Regions from separate parts of the Peribacillus sp. FSL R5-0717 genome, predicted to be linked through region 3. Evidence: riboswitches for the same ligand, from Rfam matches in the RefSeq annotation. Region 3 holds a riboswitch; each other region holds the start of a gene.
What was found. Region 3 has a riboswitch for lysine ahead of NYE65_RS10740 (amino acid permease). Riboswitches for the same ligand answer to the same signal wherever they lie in the genome.
Positions count from the first base shown of each region.

Region 1: it holds a riboswitch for lysine, as region 3 does, so the genes downstream of both, NYE65_RS04775 (aspartate kinase) here and NYE65_RS10740 (amino acid permease) in region 3, are expected to answer to the same signal.
Region 2: it holds a riboswitch for lysine, as region 3 does, so the genes downstream of both, dapA (4-hydroxy-tetrahydrodipicolinate synthase) here and NYE65_RS10740 (amino acid permease) in region 3, are expected to answer to the same signal.

Region 1 is NZ_JBBOOF010000001.1:980,370-983,655, forward strand. Features, by position in the region: gene NYE65_RS04770 (YslB family protein) at 1-212, shown strand, start outside; gene NYE65_RS04775 (aspartate kinase) at 276-1,508, opposite strand; lysine riboswitch at 1,598-1,774, opposite strand; gene uvrC (excinuclease ABC subunit UvrC) at 1,836-3,286, opposite strand, start outside.
Region 2 is NZ_JBBOOF010000001.1:1,721,305-1,724,590, forward strand. Features, by position in the region: gene NYE65_RS08325 (spore germination protein) at 1-920, opposite strand, end outside; lysine riboswitch at 1,291-1,469, shown strand; gene dapA (4-hydroxy-tetrahydrodipicolinate synthase) at 1,603-2,499, shown strand; gene NYE65_RS08335 (D-2-hydroxyacid dehydrogenase) at 2,628-3,286, shown strand, end outside.
Region 3 is NZ_JBBOOF010000001.1:2,186,899-2,190,184, forward strand. Features, by position in the region: gene NYE65_RS10735 (LacI family DNA-binding transcriptional regulator) at 1-777, shown strand, start outside; lysine riboswitch at 1,035-1,220, shown strand; gene NYE65_RS10740 (amino acid permease) at 1,318-2,769, shown strand; gene NYE65_RS10745 (glycoside hydrolase family 13 protein) at 2,819-3,286, opposite strand, start outside.

The DNA of each region.
Region 1 (3,286 bases), 1.2 Mb from region 3:
CGAAACACGAGATGCAATTATCCCTCACGGGTGAAATAATCAGCCGCCGCCTGGATTTACACCCTGATTGTCACTTCCAGCTTGAAGCCGGTTTCCTTGCCGAGCAGTTTTCACTGCAAAAAAAATTCCTCAGCGAATCAACGGAAGAAATCAAACGCCGCGCAAAAAAAGTGATATTCACCATCCAATGGGATCCCAGAGATCCAATCTAATGAGCCCTGAAAACAGACTTACCCTTTTTACCGGAAGTCTGTTTTTTATTGGACTCCTGACACTTAAGCTAGCACATTTGCATGCTGACCAAGTTTAAATGCTTCATGAAGGGATTCAACCGCCTTCACCATTTCCTTTTCATTGACGACGGTCGAAACTTTAATTTCCGATGTGCTGACCATTTTCACCTGGATGCCTGTATTGGCCATCACTTCAAACATTTCGGCAGCCACTCCCGGATTGGATACCATACCAGAACCGACGATGGACACTTTGGCCAATCCGCTCTCCGTTTCGACCCGGTCGAATCCCAATTGTTCTTTATTATTTTCCAGAACGATCAAGGCCGCTTCCGTATCTTCACTTTTTGTGGAAAAAGATAGATTCGTCGTATCCTCGGCAGTCATGCTTTGAATGATGATGTCCACATTGATCCGGTTTTTCGCAAGCGTCGTGAAGATCGTGGATAATGCACCAAGTGATTGGGGCAAACCATATATCGTGACCCTCGTAATACTGTCTTCAAAAGCAATGCCGCGTACAATTAAGTTTTCTTCCATAGTTGCTTCCTCCTCTATGATCGTACCTGATTCTCTCTCCATGCTTGAACGGACTTCAAGCGGAATTTGATAATTTTTTGCATATTCGACAGCCCTTGGGTGAAGGACGCCCGCCCCCAGGTTGGCAAGTTCCAGCATTTCATCGTAAGAAATGGATTGGAGTTTTCGCGCGCCTTTTATGTAGCGTGGGTCCGTTGTGAAAACACCCGTTACATCTGTATAAATATCGCATCTATCCGCATTAAGCGCTGCTGCGATGGCAACTGCCGTCGTATCGGAACCGCCTCGCCCTAAGGTAGTGATTTCCCCATTTGCATCGTTACCCTGGAAACCGGCTACGACCACTATTTTCTTCTCCTGAAGCTGGGCTTGGATCCTCGTGGCATCGATGTTTAAAATCCGGGCATTCCCATGAACGGATTCCGTTTGCATGCCAGCCTGCCAGCCGGTATACGAAATGGCTTCATGTCCTTCTTCAATCAATGCCATCGTTAACAGGGAAATCGTTACCTGTTCCCCAGTCGTCAATAGCATATCCATTTCCCTCTTGCTTGGGGATCCGGAAATATCACGCGCCATTGAAACCAATTGGTCCGTTGTTTTCCCCATAGCTGAAACAACGACGACAACCTCATTTCCTTTCTTCGCTTCCTCGATTACCCGATTGGCAACATTTTTGATTTTTTCTACGCTACCGACGGATGTTCCGCCGAATTTTTGAACGATTAATGCCATCCTCATGCACCCTCTCTACTTTTTAGGCAATAAAAAAAGCAATGAGAAATATCTCATTGCTGTGGTCACATATCTTAATACTGTAATCACAGTGAGATAGCTCTCCAGGGTATAAACCCTGACAATCCGCCATTTATTAAATGTCGGACCAGGAGGACAAGGTATGAGTCTTGTCTTCCTTCGGCGGCGTCCCCTTTCAAAACCTTTCATGGAAGCTCATACTTCTCCAGGTTTTTACTCTTGAATTCCGCACCTCTATCAGCACTTTTAAGTTGTCTAGTTAAAAATTCCTTTTAATCATAGCATAGAGATTTATCGGTAGCAAGATTATTCTTGTAATTTTCTAACGATTCCCTCGGCTACCCCTTTTGGCATGCCAGCTTCCATGATTTCCTCGGCCGTCGCCTCTTTGATTTTCTTCAATGATCCAAAATGCCTTAATAATTGCTTCCTTCGCTTTTCCCCGACTCCTGGAATATCATCAAGCTGGGAGTGAACCGCATTTTTCCCGCGTAGCTGGCGATGAAACGTAATCGCGAACCGATGCACTTCATCCTGAATTCTTTGTAATAGGTAAAATTCCTGGCTCCTTGAATCAAGAGGTACAAGTTCAAGCGGATTTCCGATCATCAATTGCGAGGTCCTATGCTTTTCATCCTTAATGAGGCCTGAAAGTGGAATATCCAAGCCTAATTCATTTTCCAGAATATCCCGTACCGCTTCGACATGTCCCTTTCCGCCATCAATGATGATCAAGTCCGGAAGCGGCAGCCCTTCTTTCAATACTCGTGAATACCTTCTTCTGACCACTTCACGCATCGATTCATAATCATCAGGTCCCTGGACAGTCTTGATCTTATATTTTCGGTACTCTCTTTTTTCCGGCTTCCCATCAATGAACACGACTAAAGCGGAAACGGGGTCACTTCCCTGGATATTGGAGTTATCGAAAGCTTCAATTCGATGCGGGGTGTAGATACCCAGTTGTTTCCCGAGGTTTTCCACCGCATTGATCGTTCTTTCTTCATCCCTCTCAATCAAAGAGAATTTTTCCTGAAGGGCGATGGAGGCATTTTTATTCGCCAATTTAAGCATGTCTTTTTTCGCTCCCCGTTTCGGGTGAATCGTTTTGACACCAAGCAGCCCTTCGGCCATTTCGGCATCCACAGATTCAGGCAGCAAGATTTCCTTTGGTTTAAAGTGGTTCGTAATCTCGTAAAACTGACCGAGGAATGTAAGAAGTTCCTGTTCGGGTTCATCGTAGACCGGAAAAAGCGAAACATCCCTTTCTATCAATTTACCCTGCCGGACAAAAAATACCTGAACGCACATCCAGCCTTTATCATAGGCAAAGCCAAATACATCCCTGTCGATGAAATCGGTCGTCATCATTTTCTGCTTCTCCATCGTAATATCGATGTGGGCAATCTTGTCACGGAACTCCTTGGCCCTCTCGAAATCGAGTTCTTCCGATGCCTCCAGCATTTTTTCAGTCAGTTCTTTTTTTATTTCAGTATGCCCGCCGTTCAAGAACCGGTTGATATCATCGACCATTTTTTTATATTCCTGTTCCTCTACATCATATACACATGGGGCCAGGCACTGACCAAGGTGATAGTAGAGACAAACGCGATCCGGTAACGTATTGCATTTTCTTAGGGGATAGATGCGGTCGAGCAATTTTTTCGTTTCGTTAGCTGCAAATGCATTCGGATAAGGACCGAAATATTTCCCTTTGTCTTTTTTGACTTTTCGCGTAATGATTAGACGCGGGTGGC
Region 2 (3,286 bases), 470 kb from region 3:
TAATGATAAGTGAGAACTGCGACATATATGGGGGTCATTAGGATGGAAAACAATACAGCAAAAAAACGAATAAGCCTAAAGAATGAGGCAATCGTCCAGTTGAGAAAATAATCTTCGAATGCCGCAAAGTATTCAAAGAATGTGGAGGGCCCAAGTAAGCCATGTGGAGCTCCATCCACCAAGATCACTACTTTGCCTTCTCCTAGTACCGCAGCCAATCGATCAGGTCGTTCCGTATCGATAAATTGAGGAAAAGGAGAATTTTTATTATCTTCAATCATTTGTGAAATATAGGAGCTATCAATTATTTGGTTAACCCTTAAATCAGATATGCGCTGTATGACGGTTTCTACATTCTCGCTATTTGCAATTCCTTCTATATGAAGCACAGCTACTCTTGTTTTGGATAACTTCCCAACAATAATTTCTTCAACAGCAAGTTCTGCAATTGGAAGCCGTTTTCGGATTAAATATAAATTCGTATCAAGTGATTCGACCAGTGCCTCTTTCGGACCGACAACACTGAACTCTACCTCTGGCAGTGTAACTTGCCTCGAAGTGTTATTTGCTGCTTTAACTAAAACTGCCTGATCAGATTTATTTAATGTTATGGCTATATAACCCATTAACAGCTGACTTTGTAGTTCAGCAGGATTTTTTGTAAAAACAAGCCCCTCTATTGGCAAGTTGTGTACAAGCTCCTCCAGAGTTGAAGAATTTGTATGTAAAAAAGGAAGGAGGTCTCTATGCATTATATCTTTATCAATTAATGTATCGAAAAAAGATACACAGTATATTTCATTTTCAAAATTGAGTGTAAAGCTTGTGAAGTCCTTGGACTTTTGCAGATGTTCGAGTACATCAGTGAAGTCTGTAGATTTATGATTTTCTTGCTTTTTAAAGAATGAATATCTTTTCAATAGACTCCACTCCTTTGATTGTAAGATATGGATATTATTAACGAATGGTAGGATTTTATACGCACGAATACTTAGTTGAAATAACTGATTAAAATTAGCGGCCAACTGTAATTTTTCAATATATTTATTAGTGAGTTTTAATCGGATAAATGAAAAAGAATCATTAAAGGGAGTTGTATTGTCTACTACTCCCTCGTCCATTGAATATTTGTTCAGCCTATAACGAATAAAGATGAATCCACCCCAATACTCTAGCCATCCCCATAGATTTCTAGCATTCTTAAAAAACTTCATAATTAGGCTTGCAACAGAATGGATTCCCTGTTATATTACAATCAATTAAATATTTTCTTACTTCGAAATTTTTTGAAGTGAGGATAGAGGAGCAAAGACCATTAGTACACATTTTGAGGAGAATGAGATCCTATGACTATTGTGGAAAGGGGAATTTGCCGAAGCGGAAAGAATCTCATGTTCTTGAAGCTGGTTCTGCTATTGAATAAATACAGGACTGTCATATAGGAAACTATATGGAGGGCTATCTTATGCGCGGAAACATTTTTTGGTAAATATTGTTTCTACTGCAGCAGCGAATCCTCGTTGTTGCTTTTTTGCGTTTACTCCTGAATGGCCCTAACCACCTCTGAATATTTTTAAAAATTATACAAAAGGGTGTGAAGTTATGAATTTTGGCCAAGTTTTAACCGCAATGGTTACCCCGTTCAATCATAATGAAGAGGTTGATTTTAATGCTACGAGAACTTTAGTAAACCATTTGATTGCTAATGGTTCTGATGGATTAGTAATAGCTGGTACAACTGGAGAATCCCCTACCTTAACTCAAGAAGAGAAAATAGATTTATTCAAATTTGTTGTAGATGTTGTTGATGGAAGAGTTCCAGTCATAGCTGGAACCGGCTCAAATAACACGAGAGCTTCCATCAGCTTAACAAAGCAAGCAGAGGCAGCAGGAGTCGACGGAATCATGCTCGTCACCCCCTACTATAACAAGCCTTCTCAAGAAGGATTATTTCAGCACTTTAGCGCTATAGCCCATTCAACATCATTACCGGTAATGCTTTATAATATTCCAGGACGAAGTGTTGTAAACATGTCAGTGGAGACGATTGTCAGCCTCTCAAAAATCAAGAATATCGTGGCAGTAAAAGAAGCAAGCGGTGACTTGGATGCCATGGCACAAATCATAAGCAAAACAACTAGTGATTTTACTTTGTACAGCGGCGATGATGGGTTGACATTACCAGTTTTAGCCATCGGTGGAACAGGCGTTGTTTCGGTTTCTTCACACATAATTGGTAATGAAATGCAAGAAATGATCAATAGCTTTAAAAATGGTGATGTCCTTGGCGCTGCCGCTGCACATCGTACACTTCTTCCAATCATGAAAGCATTATTTGCTGCACCAAGCCCGGGACCAGTAAAATCTGCATTAAATATGCGGGGGGTACATGTTGGAGGTGTCCGTTTACCATTGATCCCTTTAAACGATGAAGAAGAAAGAGCACTGCAAATAGTTCTACAGCCTAGTAACGCAGAAGCCATTTTATTAAATAAATAAAACTAATGATTCTGGAGAAATTTTAAAAAGCAGTGCATACTCGAAAGAAATGCACTGTTTTTTTATCCATGTATGACTCAGGAGAAAGAATTTATACTATATTTAAAGAATCAATAAGGAGAGAGCCAATGGGGGGTACACACAAACCAAACATTCTTGTATTTAGTTCTATTCAGTCAGAGGTCGATGCTTATGCTGATCATATCCGAAATAGTGGGTTTATATCGGTAAAGACAGCGAAAACTTTGGAGGAAGCAGAAAAATATTTACCCGGCACTGAAGTTATTTTGGGATGGAATTTCCCGACGCAATTACTAAGTAAACCAGTTGCCTCATCTGTTCGCTGGTTTCAATCAATGGGAGCCGGGGTCAATGATTTGATTGCAGACAAATCGATACCTCAAAACATTACAATAACTCGAATTATTGACCAATTTGGTGCTTACATCTCTGAATATGTATTTTCGTTTCTCTTGGACATAGTGAAAGACGGTCCTCGGATGAGACAATCGCAATTGGAGCGGAGATGGGATCCTTTCATTTCTGAAACTCTAAAGGGGAAAACAATCGGGGTGGCTGGACTTGGATCGATTGGCGCTGAACTTGTTCGTAAAGCCCGGGCATTTGATATGAATGTGCATGGGTTAAGCTTTAGTGGAAAACAAGCAACACTCGTGGATCTCCACTTTACTCCAGATCAATGGGATGAATTTGTAAAAGATCTGGATTATTTGGTCCTGACGCTTCCTTTAACGGATTCCACTTATCATATCATTAACCAGGACCT
Region 3 (3,286 bases):
GGCGTCATCATCCCCTTCAACAATCACCCATATTACGGGGCAATCGTTAACGGAATCACAAAACAGGCAAATGCAATTGGCTGTCATATCGTCATCTTTCAAACAAATTATGACAGGGAGAAAGAGATCCAGGCTTTTAATATGCTGCAAATGAAGCAGCTCGATGGCATTATCGTTTGTTCAAGGATTTCGGAAATGAAAATCCTCTTGGATTATCAAAAATACGGACCGATTATTTTATGTGAAGATACCGCCCAGGCTGAATTCTCATCCATCAGCATTGATCATTATGCAGCTTTCTCCTGTGCCCTTGAGTACGTGATTGCTAAAGGATATAAGAAAATCGGATACAGCCTCGGCCGTAAAAAGAGCAGAAACAGTTCCCATCGTACAAAGGCCTTTAACGATATCATGAGTAAACATCAACTGATTAACAATAAAGAATGGCTGTTTGAAGGCAGTTATCACATTAAGGACGGTGAACAATTGTTTCAGGAATGGAATTCGATGATGGATAAACCTGAAGCCATCATCATCACGAATGATGACACGGCGGCGGGCTTCATTCTTACCGCTAAGAAATTGGGTATAAGGGTACCGGAAGATGTGGCCATTCTCGGCTTCAATAATGATAGCCTTGGCGAAATGCTCGACATCACGACCATTTCCTTACCGCTGGAATGGATCGGGAAAATGGCAGTGGATCTCTTTGAGAATCCTGAAGAGGTCAAACATGTAAAACTGGACTACGCCCTAATAAAAAGGAAAACCGTTTAGTTATCAGGATGTGCTATATTTTGGTACATCGTCACTTGATTCTTCCTTACTGCCATCATTCATTAACTAGGAAAAAATAACCACATAAAATAATCATTGCGATATCCCAGAAGTTATTTTATAATTTTGATATAGTAAAGTTTACTCAATTACTAGCAATCTATTAGCGATTGCATGAATTTCATGAGTACAGTCGTACGACGTCACCTACAAGCTGACGCCAACGATTTTAGAAAATTGAATACTTCCTCATTTACCGATGAGTTAGAGGCTGCAGCTTATAAAAGTAAAACGGACGAGATTCTGGAAAATTAAAGACTCCGTTTGAAAGGATAAGTTGCCGAAGTTAGGGTATATTCCATGTATATTCTCGCTGGCGGTGTTACCGAACAGGAACACCACTGTCACGTTTTTTCAAAAAAGCGTGGGGAGCTATCTTCGGAAGGATAAACGGGTTTATTATAAACAGCCGTCGATCTTTTTCGACTGCTGTTTTTTTTATTTTTCGTTCCCTTCCAATAAAAAGGAGTGTAACATCAATTGTCAAATTCACAATCACCATCAAGCCCTACTGAACTGAAAAGGAGCCTGAAAGCGCGTCATTTAATGATGATTTCATTAGGTGGAACGATTGGAACAGGTTTATTTTTAGCTAGTGGCGGGGCCATTCATTCAGCCGGTCCAGGCGGTGCCTTGGTGGCATACGCGGTCATCGGCATCATGGTTTATTACTTAATGACAAGTCTTGCAGAAATGGCGGCGTTCATGCCAGTGGCCGGTTCATTCCGGGTCTATGCATCCAAATTCGTCGATCCGTCTTTCGGTTTTGCGATTGGTTGGAACTACTGGTATAACTGGGCAATCACCATTGCCGCCGAATTGGCAGCCGTTGTCTTAATTATGAAGTTCTGGTTCCCGGATAGCCCTTCATTTATCTGGAGTGCCATTGCGTTAATCACTATGTTTCTTATCAATTACATGTCCGTTAAAGGTTTCGGGGAAACAGAATTCTGGTTTGCCATGATCAAGGTCGTGACAGTCGTCATTTTCTTGATCACGGGTGTTCTGATCATTCTCGGAATCATGGGTGGGAATGACCCAATCGGTTTTTCCAATTTCACAATGGGCGAAGGTCCCTTTAATGGAGGGTTCTTCACGATTCTAGGCGTATTCATGGCTGCCGGCTTTTCATTCCAAGGAACGGAATTGCTTGGAGTGACTGCTGGTGAAAGTGAAGATCCAGAAAAAAATATCCCTAAAGCGATCAGATCCGTTTTCTGGCGCATCCTCTTGTTCTATATCCTTGCAATTTTCGTTATTGGAATGATCATTCCGTTTACGGATTCACGTTTATTGAGTCAAGATGTTGCCGTAAGTCCATTCACGCTTGTATTTGAACGGGCCGGCCTTGCATTTGCTGCATCCATCATGAACGCGATCATTTTATCATCCGTACTCTCTGCCGGTAACTCTGGCATGTATGCTTCAACCCGTATGTTATGGGACTTGGCACGTGATGGGAAAGCACCGAAATTCCTAGGTAAGTTAGATAAAAGAGGAGTGCCCGTGAATGCACTTATCGTGACTTCCTTAGTTGGCTGTGTTGCATTCTTAGCTTCATTTTTCGGGGACGGCGTCGTTTATATCTGGTTATTGAATGCTTCAGGCATGGCAGGATTCGTCACCTGGGTAGGGATTGCAATTGCCCATTATCGATTCCGCAAAGCTTATGCAGCTCAAGGCCTTGATATGAATGCTTTACCATTCCGGGCAAAAGGCTTCCCATTCGGACCTATATTCGCGCTTGTCCTTTGTATTATCATTATCATCGGACAAGGCTATCAGGCTTTCAGCAGTGATGGGATCGACTGGAATTCAATGTTCGTTTCCTACATTGGCTTGATTCTATTTTTCGTCCTATGGTTCGGCTATAAAATTAAGCATAAAACGAAAATCATTCCGCTAGAGGAATGTGACCTTAAATCAAAATAATACGCAAAGGACCTGTTCTTCCCTAACCGGAGAAGGACAGGTCCTTTTTTCATTTCAAATGATAAACACGGCATTCATATGGTTGCAGGGGTTTGCTGGAGATTCCTTCTTCCTCCTGACCATAATTGCCGATCAGCTTTATGGCAGAATATGCATGCAGCTCTTCAGGCAAAGTATAAGAGGCCTGCTCTTCTTTAAAGTTGCATAGCACCAATAACTTCTCTTCCTCAAACGATCTCGTGTAGGCAAATATTCGTTCATCATCCGGCAACAGCAGTTCAAAACGGCCATAAACGACGATATCATGTTCCTTGCGCAGTTGGATAAGCTTTTTATAAAAATGAAAAATGGAATTCGGATCATTATAAGCCTTTTCTGCATTAATCTCGGGAAAATTGGGATTAACCTTAATCCAAGGGGTCCCGTTCGTGAATCCTGCGTTCCGGGAGTCATTCCACTGAATCGGTGTCCTCGCATTATCCCGGCTGCGGGCGTGGATGGCTGACATCATCCGCTC